DNA from 4 places in the Streptomyces achromogenes genome. Region 4 is predicted to be linked to each of the others. Evidence: riboswitches for the same ligand, from Rfam matches in the RefSeq annotation. Region 4 holds a riboswitch; each other region holds the start of a gene.
The links. Region 4 has a riboswitch for cyclic di-AMP ahead of QF032_RS16570 (LysM peptidoglycan-binding domain-containing protein). Riboswitches for the same ligand answer to the same signal wherever they lie in the genome.
Positions count from the first base shown of each region.

Region 1: linked by a shared signal. The riboswitch ahead of QF032_RS28975 (M23 family metallopeptidase) and the one ahead of QF032_RS16570 (LysM peptidoglycan-binding domain-containing protein) in region 4 are both predicted to bind cyclic di-AMP.
Region 2: linked by a shared signal. The riboswitch ahead of QF032_RS23205 (transglycosylase SLT domain-containing protein) and the one ahead of QF032_RS16570 (LysM peptidoglycan-binding domain-containing protein) in region 4 are both predicted to bind cyclic di-AMP.
Region 3: linked by a shared signal. The riboswitch ahead of QF032_RS06585 (C40 family peptidase) and the one ahead of QF032_RS16570 (LysM peptidoglycan-binding domain-containing protein) in region 4 are both predicted to bind cyclic di-AMP.

Region 1 covers NZ_JAUSYH010000001.1:6,458,690-6,460,880, reverse strand. Annotated here, with positions in the region: gene QF032_RS28980 (GntR family transcriptional regulator) at 1-69, opposite strand, end outside; gene QF032_RS28975 (M23 family metallopeptidase) at 257-1,015, opposite strand; cyclic di-AMP (ydaO/yuaA leader) riboswitch at 1,030-1,196, opposite strand; gene QF032_RS28970 (M16 family metallopeptidase) at 1,412-2,191, opposite strand, start outside.
Region 2 covers NZ_JAUSYH010000001.1:5,153,523-5,155,713, forward strand. Annotated here, with positions in the region: gene QF032_RS23200 (HAD family hydrolase) at 1-544, shown strand, start outside; partial or broken gene QF032_RS23205 (transglycosylase SLT domain-containing protein) at 554-1,037, opposite strand; cyclic di-AMP (ydaO/yuaA leader) riboswitch at 1,042-1,243, opposite strand; gene QF032_RS23210 (polyprenyl synthetase family protein) at 2,006-2,191, shown strand, end outside.
Region 3 covers NZ_JAUSYH010000001.1:1,491,288-1,493,478, forward strand. Annotated here, with positions in the region: gene QF032_RS06575 (ATP-dependent Clp protease proteolytic subunit) at 1-225, shown strand, start outside; gene QF032_RS06580 (hypothetical protein) at 233-538, shown strand; cyclic di-AMP (ydaO/yuaA leader) riboswitch at 917-1,087, shown strand; gene QF032_RS06585 (C40 family peptidase) at 1,091-1,564, shown strand; gene QF032_RS06590 (ATP-binding protein) at 1,689-2,171, opposite strand.
Region 4 covers NZ_JAUSYH010000001.1:3,710,544-3,712,734, forward strand. Annotated here, with positions in the region: gene QF032_RS16570 (LysM peptidoglycan-binding domain-containing protein) at 136-834, opposite strand; cyclic di-AMP (ydaO/yuaA leader) riboswitch at 838-1,020, opposite strand; gene QF032_RS16575 (LysM peptidoglycan-binding domain-containing protein) at 1,226-2,191, opposite strand, start outside.

The sequences.
Region 1 (2,191 bases), 2.7 Mb from region 4:
GCGTTCGTAGACACCCGCGACGATGTCGTCCCGGATGGCCGTGCACACCGAGTGCGCCGGAATTCGCATGACGGACCTCCGCCTTGATCCCCGTAAAACGTCGACGGTTGACGTGTGTTCCGTGACTCTATTGCAATGGGCGGGAATTTCCGACGGGGAGCCGGAATCCAGGGATATTTTTTGGACAGCAGGGCCCCGAAAACGGCGAAAGCCCCGGCCGAGAGGCCGGGGCCGAACGATCTGTCGCCGTCCGTCGTCAGACGTTGACGCCGTGCTTGCGGAGATAGGCGACCGGGTCGATGTCCGAGCCGTACTCGGGGGTCGTGCGGGCCTCGAAGTGCAGATGCGGGCCCGTGACGTTGCCGGTGTCGCCGGACAGGGCGATGCGCTGTCCGGGGGTGACCGTCTGGCCCACCGACACCTCGATGGACGACAGGTGGGCGTACTGCGTGTACGTCCCGTCGTGCATCTTGATCACGATCTGGTTGCCGTAGGCGTCGCCCCAGCCGGCCTCGACCACGGTGCCGGAGCCGACCGCGTGCACGGTGGTGCCACGGGCCGCGTGGAAGTCGACGCCGGTGTGGCTCCCGGAGGACCACAGCGAGCTGCTGGCCTGGTAACCGGTGGAGACGTAGGAGGCGGTGATCGGCAGCACGAAGGTGTTGAGGCGCTTGCGCTCGGCCTCACGGGCGGCACGCACGCGTGCCTCGCGCTCCTCCACGGCCTTCTTCGCGGCGGCCTTGCGGGCGGCCTCCTCGAAGGCGGCCTTCTTCTGCGCGGCGACCTGCTCGTCGACCTGGTCGGCGACAGACTCGGCGATGGACTCGCCGGCGGTGACGACGGGGATCAGACCGGTCTGCTCGGGGGTGGGCTGCTCGGCCGCGAGGGCCGGGGTGGAGGCGACGGTGGCCATCACACCGGTGGTGGTGAGCGCCGCCACGCCGACCGCGCGAGCGGTGGAGCGCTGCATCCGGCTGGGCCGGCGGTGCTTCCCGGTGGCGCAGGTGAACGCCATGAAGTCAGGGGTGTCCTTTCCTTCCCTCTCGCCTACCGGGTTAGCTGACGGGTTCGGAGCAGGAAGGTCTCCTACGGACCCCCTCGCGTACACGCGGGCGTCCGATTCACCCCAGGGACTTCACATGTGGGTCCCCGGCTCCCCTGGCTCGCGCCGTACGGGGACTCGGCGATGACTGTCCGGTGCCGCGGCTGCGGCGCAGTGCCTGACGGACAGCCCGGATGAAGCTAAGCGGCGAGGGGATCAATCCTCAAACGGATCACGGTTTTTGTAGCGCATCCCACACGGCAGACAGGCAACCTCCGCCTCAATTCGGACAAACAGAAGCCCTGGTGACGCTCGGTCGACCAGGGCCCTGCGCGTGCGTGCCGTTGCCGTTGCCGCGGCGGTCGGCGGCTACTCGGCGGTCACGACCTTCACCTCGCCGATGCCGAGGGCCTCGACCGGCTCCTTGATCTGGGCCGCGTCGCCCACCAGGACCGTCACGAGACGGTCGACCGGGAAGGCGTTCACGGCCGCCGCGGTGGCCTCCACCGTGCCGGTCGCGGCGAGCTGCTGGTACAGCGTCGCCTGGTAGTCGTCGGGCAGGTGCTGCTCGACCTGGTCGGCCAGCGTGCTCGCGACGGCCGCCGCGGTCTCGAACTTCAGCGGCGCCACCCCGACCAGGTTCTGCACGGCGACGTCGCGTTCGGCGTCGGTCAGTCCCTCGGCGGCGAGGGTGCGCAGCACCTTCCACAGGTCGTCCAGCGCGGGACCGGTGTTCGGGGTGTCGATGGACCCGCTGATGGCGAGCATCGCGGCGCCCGAGCCGTCCGGCGCGGACCGCAGGACCTGCCCGAAGGCGCGGACTCCGTAGGTGTAGCCCTTCTCCTCACGCAGGACGCGGTCCAGACGGGAGGTGAGGGTGCCGCCGAGGCAGTAGGTGCCGAGCACCTGGGCGGGCCACACACGGTCGTGCCGGTCGGCGCCGATCCGGCCGATCAGCAGCTGCGTCTGGACGGCGCCCGGGCGGTCCACGATGACGACCCGACCGGTGTCGTCGGCGGTCACCGGCGGTACCGGCCGCGGTTCGGCGGCGGAGCCCGTCCAGGTGCCCAGGGTGTCGCCCAGGAGTGCGTCCAGGTCGACGCCGGTGAGGTCGCCGACGACCACGGCGGTGGCCGTCGCGGGGCGGAC
Region 2 (2,191 bases), 1.4 Mb from region 4:
CCTGGACCGGGAGCTGGCGGAGACCGCGCTCGGCAAGATCGAGGCGGAGGTCGGGCAGCTGTACGCGGCGGTCGACCAGGACGGCGTCGACGGGCTCACGCTCATCGAACCGGGCTACCGGATGCCCCACCCGACGCTGCCGGCCCTGCGGGTGGGCAGTCGCGACGACCTGTGGTGCGAGCCGATCAGCAAGGTGCTGCTGCGCCATCCCACCCTGTCCGACGACGAGTTGGCGGCGACGGCCCGCTCGGTGGTGGGCTCGCTCGCGACGGTCACCATGTCGGGTCCCGGCACGGTCGAGCTGCAGCCCTGCGGGATCACCAAGGCGACGGGTCTGGCGCTGGCCGCGGAACACCTCGGGCTGCGGCCCGAGGACACCGTCGCCTTCGGGGACATGCCCAACGACATCCCGATGTTCGACTGGGCGGCGCGCGGTGTCGCGATGGCCAACGCCCATCCCGAACTCAGGGCGGTGGCCGACGAGGTGACGACGTCGAACGAGGACGACGGCGTGGCCGTCGTCCTCGAAAGACTCTTTCCGTGAGCCCGGGGGTCAGTAGGCGCCGAAGACGTTGTCGATCGAGCCGTAGCGCGCGGCCGCGTAGTTGCAGGCGGCGGTGATGTTCGCGACCGGGTCGTAGGAGTCCCAGGAGGTGCCCTCGACGTGGTAGGCGCGGAAGGTCGGGTCGATGACCTGCAGCAGGCCCTTGGACGGGATGCCCGCGGCGGCGTTGGAGTCCCAGAGGTTGATGGCGTAGGGGTTGCCAGAGGACTCGCGGATGACGTTGCGGTAGATGCCGTTGTACGTCCCCGGGATGCCGTGCTGCGACATGACCTGGAGGGAGGCGCGGATCCAGCCGTCGAGGTTGTCGGAGTAGCCGAGGCTGCTCGCGGTGGCGACGGTCGGCGTGGTGGCCGCGGAGGCGGTGGTCGCGCCGATGAGCGGGAGCGCCAGTACGGCGAATTCCGGTGCCGGCGACGGCGAGCCTGCGGGCGAGGCGGGAGGTGCGGGTGGAGCGCTGAGCGGCAGCGGGCATGACGAGTTTTCCTCTCCGTCGCCTGCGAGGTGAGCTGTCGGGTTCGGGCGGGAGCTGCCCGGTCGCGTCCTGGCGGACGCGACTTCACCCCAAGCCGTAACGGATCGTCCGAAAAGCTCTGGATGTCCAGAACGTCAGAGCGATGCGCTGCGGCGACCTACCTGGTTCCCCCGCTCCTGCCATGCGTTTCTCGGTGGGTGTTACGGGCGGCGGCAGGATTAGGCGTCCGCCCGACAGGCCGGGAACGTATGCGAGAGCACATGTCCGGAACAAGTACCGGATTCACAGATGACCCCTATTGACCTTGATCTGTGCCGTATGGGGCGCTTGATCCTTTGTGGGTGCAAACCGTCAACTCGCTTGGTGGGGGCGGTGGATCGAGGGGCGGCGGATCCTGCCCGATATGCCGGGGCCAGTGAGCCATGTCACGAGGAATCACAAGACCGACTAATCGGGCATTGGCCCCAAGTCGCTTGTTATGGCGCATGGGAGAGGTGGGCCGTCGTCCGTGGTGTCCCGTTGCGCTTACCGCCGTACACCCCGTTGTTCCGGGAAGGCCTCGTGGTTGTTCCGGGAAGGCCTCGTGTGCGGCATGTTCATGCCGCCGCGACCCGGGGGAGGGTGGCCCAGGGCTGGGCGGACCCAGGGCTGGGACGGGCGGGCGGGGCTCGCCGCCGGGCCGAGGCGGAACCCCCGGTCGGGCGCCGGCCCCGGTGTGGAACATGATTCGGCCCTTCGCGGCAACCCGATGAACATCTCTTCGTATGGGCTGATCGGAAACATCGCGGACGTGATCGGATACGGTCTGGCCCGATGCGCGCACCTCGCGGGCGAGTGCATTCGCCCCCGGGGGACGTGGGGGCTATCGGTGATCGAAACGTGACCGGATACGCTGACTCGAGTGATGGCAGCGACCTATCGACAAACCGCGTAATCGCCAGTAGACACCAGCAGACAGGAGACCCCTCGTGACCGTCGTCGGGCCGTTCGGGCTGAGCGTGCGGGACCAGGCTCTGGAAGCCGATGTCCAGGCCGGATTGGCGGCTGTCGAGGAAGGCTTGCTCGAGGCCACCAAGAGTGAGGTTCCGTTCATCACGGAGGCCGCCCAGCACCTGGTGCGGGCGGGCGGGAAGCGGTTCCGCCCGCTGCTCGTG
Region 3 (2,191 bases), 2.2 Mb from region 4:
GAGGGCCAGGCCAGTGACCTGGCCCTCCAGGCCGAGGAGCTGGCCCGCACCCGCGCGGCCCTGGAGGGGATGCTCGTGCGGCACACCGGGCGGACGCCGGAGCAGGTGACCGCGGACATCGAGCGGGGCACGTTCCTCACCGCCCCGGAAGCGGTGGCGTACGGCCTGGTGGACGGGATCATCCCGAGCCGCAAGGCGTCCGCCGGGGCGCAGGGCGGGAGGTGAGCCGGCGATGGTGCCCGAGCTGCCGCCGCTGCCCGCGCTGACCCGCGCGGAGGCCGAGCTGATCGACGGATACCTCGACGTGGTCGACATGCTCGGCCGCATCAACCCCGCCCACCACGGGGACACCTATCGCGGGCTGCGCGCCGCCCAGGCGCTGGTGAGCAAGGCCGCCGCGCTGCGCGACGCGCTGACGCTGATGCACCAGCGGGGCGAGAGCGAGCTGCACGCGCAGACGCTCGCCCGGGCGCTGCGCGTCCTGGACGGGGAGCGCCGCACGGCGCGCGTCACGCTGCCGCCGCTCGCCGAGAGTTGACCCGGGGCGGCACCGGTCCGCACGGCCCCGGCCCCGACGTGACGTCCGGGCCGGAGTCGAAACGACCCAGAAGGCGTACCCCCGTTCGGCAGAACCCCTCCTGTTCTCCCGGACGCCCAGAAGTTGCGCAGAAGGGCGCTCCGCGGGTGGAACAGGAGGCGTCGTCGCTGGTGGGAGGCCCTGAGGGGACTCGCCAGCTGATCACCCGTCAGAGTGTTCACCCGAACGGCTGAGTGGTGAGTAACCCCACAAATCCCCGGTTCCGTTGGGATTTTCGGACATCCGTGAGCCAAGATCCCTGTCTGACGACAAGCCCCCGCCACAAGCGGCGGGGCGGTCCGGGTGGACGCCGAGTCCTGCCGCCTCCCGGATGACCGGTCGACAGGAGTGCATCGGCAGGAGTGGAGGACCCAGGCACGACGGGTCGCCGGAACGGTCACGCCATGACCGGGCCGAGCAGCCCTTGGGGTGAAGCCGCTGACGCGGCCGGGCAACTTCGCCAGCCCGAATCCGACAGGTCATCCTTCACAGGCGGCTGACGAAGGGTTGCGCATGACTGCGCTCAATCGTGTCCCGTCGCTCATGGCCCGGGCCGGTACGGCCTCGGCGTTCGCCATCGCCGCCGTCGGCGGCACGGTCGTGGTCCCGGGGCTCGCTCCGGACGCCGCGGCCGCCACACCGGCGACGAAGGCGCTGCAGATCGCGGCCTCCAAGAAGGGTGCACCGTACAAGTACGGGGCCACCGGGCCGAAGAGGTTCGACTGCTCGGGACTCACGCTGTACTCGTTCAAGAAGGCGGGCAAGAGCCTGCCGCGGACGGCGGCCCAGCAGTACAACAAGACGAAGCACATTTCGGCGTCCAGCCGCAGGGCGGGCGACCTGGTGTTCTTCCACTCGGGGTCGAACGTGTACCACGTCGGGATCTACGCGGGCAAGGGCAAGATCTGGCACTCGCCGAAGACCGGGGACGTGGTGAAGCTGCAGAAGATCTGGACCAAGAGCGTCTGGTACGGCCGGGTCCGCTAGGGGCCGGCCCAGGTACTGATCCGCCCGGTCCGCCGGGCCGGTACCTGGGCGCCGATCTGCCGGGTCCGCCGAGCTGTCGGGCCCACTGACCTCCCGGGGCCGTGCAGGGCGTCCTGACACGCCTTCACCGTCCCGGGAGCTCACCCTCCGCCGGGACCGCCAGGACCCCGGCTGCCGGCTCCGCCGCCGGGACGGTCCACGGGAGCTCGACGACGACCGTCTTGCCGCCCTCCCTCGTGGGCCGCACTCTGAGTCTGCCGCCGGCTTCCGCGGTCAGCCAGCGAATGATCACCATGCCTCGGCCGTTGTCCTGCTGGACGGCGGCCGGCAGTCGTTGCGGGAAGCGCGGATGACTGTCGGTGACCCCGATGCTCAGCCGTTCGTCGCGGTCGAGGGCCAGGTCCACCGTGAAGGTGGGCGACTGGCCGAAGGTGTGCTGTACGGCGTTGGTGGCGAGTTCCGAGACGATCAGACGGACGGCGTCTGCCGCCTCGGCGTCCGCGGGCAGGCCCCACTCGCCGAGGGTGCCGGCCACGAAGGCCCGGGCCGTGGAGACCGAGGCGGGATCGCTCGGCAGAGTGAGGGTTGCTTCCAGGTGATCTGCCATGGCGACGTCGTCCCTTTCCC
Region 4 (2,191 bases):
AGAAAACCCCGTCCCGGTGCGTACGGGGGAACACGCACCGGAACGGGGGGCTGTGGGGACGGGGGGACCGTCACGAGGTCCTCGGGGCGCCGGCCTTCACCAGGAGGGCACCGTGGCCGCGTCGGCGGCCGGCCGTCACTTCAGGTGCAGCTGCTGACCCGGGTAGATGAGGTCGGCGTCCTGGACGATGTCCTTGTTCAGCTGGAACAGCTTCTGCCAGCCGCCCTCGACCTTGTGCTTCTCGGCGATGGAGCTGAGGGTGTCGCCCTTGACGACCTTGTACTCGCCGTCGCCCTTCTTGACCTTCTTGCCGGTCGGGGTGGTGACCGTCTTGGACTTCTTGGCGGCCGCCGGACGGTCGGTGGAGCGGGAGCTGCTCTTCTGCTCGGTCGAGCGGGAGCTGCTGCCGCTGTCCGACGAGCCGGAAGAGCTGTTGTTCGAGGCGCCGGCGCCGTCGTAGGAGGCGCCGGACAGGCCCTTGCCGCAGACCGGCCAGGCGCCCTTGCCCTGGCCCGCGAGGACCTTCTCGCCGATGGCTATCTGCTGGGCCTTGGAGGCCTGGTTGGCCTGCGAGGCGTACTGCGTGCCGCCGTACGCGGCCCAGGTGGAGGACGAGAACTGCAGGCCGCCGTAGTAGCCGTTGCCGGTATTGATGGACCAGTTGCCGCCGGACTCGCACTGGGCGACCGTGTCCCACTCGGAGGCGGTGGCGGCGGAGGCGTTGCCGGCCGCCATCAGCGGGGCGGCGATGGCGACGCCGGTGACACCGGCCAGAGCGGCGGCGCGGGTGGCCTTGGACGGACGGCGGTGCTTGCCCTTACCGGAAAACAGCATGGTGGATCCCCTCACCGACGCCTGCGAGGTGAGCTGTCGGGTTCGGGCCGTGTGAGTTGCCCGGCCACTCCTCCGCCGGAGCTTGCGCTCCGTGGGAGGGGTGACTTCACCCCGAGCCGCTCCGGCGATTTCCCGGTGCGGCACTTACCTTGGGTCCCCCGCTCCTGCCTACGGCGCTTGACGCGACGACTGTTCCCGGGCTGCCGCTGGCAGGATTCGGCGTTGCGACGGCCGGGGCTCGGGTTGCCGAGCGGTCACGACCGTAGACACGCGATCCGCGGAATTTCAAAGACGATCAGGGCTTCTGAGACTCATCCCACACTTTCACCAAATCGGACATTCGGCGCGAAGTGTGACGTGAACTCCCGCTGTTTTTCTTGGGCTTTGCGCCCTATTGGACGCCTGTGTCGAGGGTCTGACCGGGGGCGATGTCGCTCGGGTCGGCGCCGATGAGGTCCTTGTTCTCGGCATAGAGGGCACGCCATCCGCCATGGAGACCAAGGGAGTCGGCGATGGAGGCGAGGGAGTCGCCCTCCTGGACGACGTAGGTGGCCGCGGCATGCCGGCCCGCGGAGGCGGTGGACGCACCGCCCGCCTCGGTGTCGGCGCCCTTGGCCGCCGGCTCGTCGGCCGTGGCACCGCGATGACGGCCGGACCCGAGAGAGCCGGTGTCGACGAGGTTCCAGGAACCCACTTCCTGGCCCGACTTGTCCGAGTCGTCCGCTTCCGGGGTTCCCGTGGGCGAGCCGTCGGCCGCCCGCGGGTCACCCTGACGACCGGCGCCGCCGGAGTCGCCCGTGACGGCAGAGGGAGACGAAGGCGACGAAGGCGACGAAGGCGAAGCTGAGGGTGAACTCGTGGAATCACCGGATGAGTCGGATGATCCGGATGAGTCAGACGAACCGGCCGAACCGGTCGAACCGCTGGAGTCGGTCGAGCCGTTGCCCGAACCCGAGGAGCTCGACGACCCCGAGGAACCCGACAAGCCTCTGGACAGGTCGGACAAACCCGAGGAGCCGGACGATCCTGACGAATCGCCCGCCACGCCGGTGTCCACGGTCAGCGCGCCGTTCTCCTTGGTGAGCCCGGAGGTCAGCCCGCAGGTGCCCCACGCGCCGATGCCTTTGGCCGCGAGCACCTTCTGCGCCACGGCGATCTGCTGGTTGCGGCTGGCCAGGTCGGGGCTCGCCGCGTAGTCGAGCCCGCCGTAGGCCTTCCAGTCCTGCAGGGTCAGGCTCAGGCCGCCGGACTCGCCGTCACCGCCGTCGCCGGCACTCCACGAGCCCCCGGTCTCGCACTGCGCCACCTTGTCCCACACCGTGCCGTCCGCGGCGCTCGCGCCGGAGGCGGCGAACAG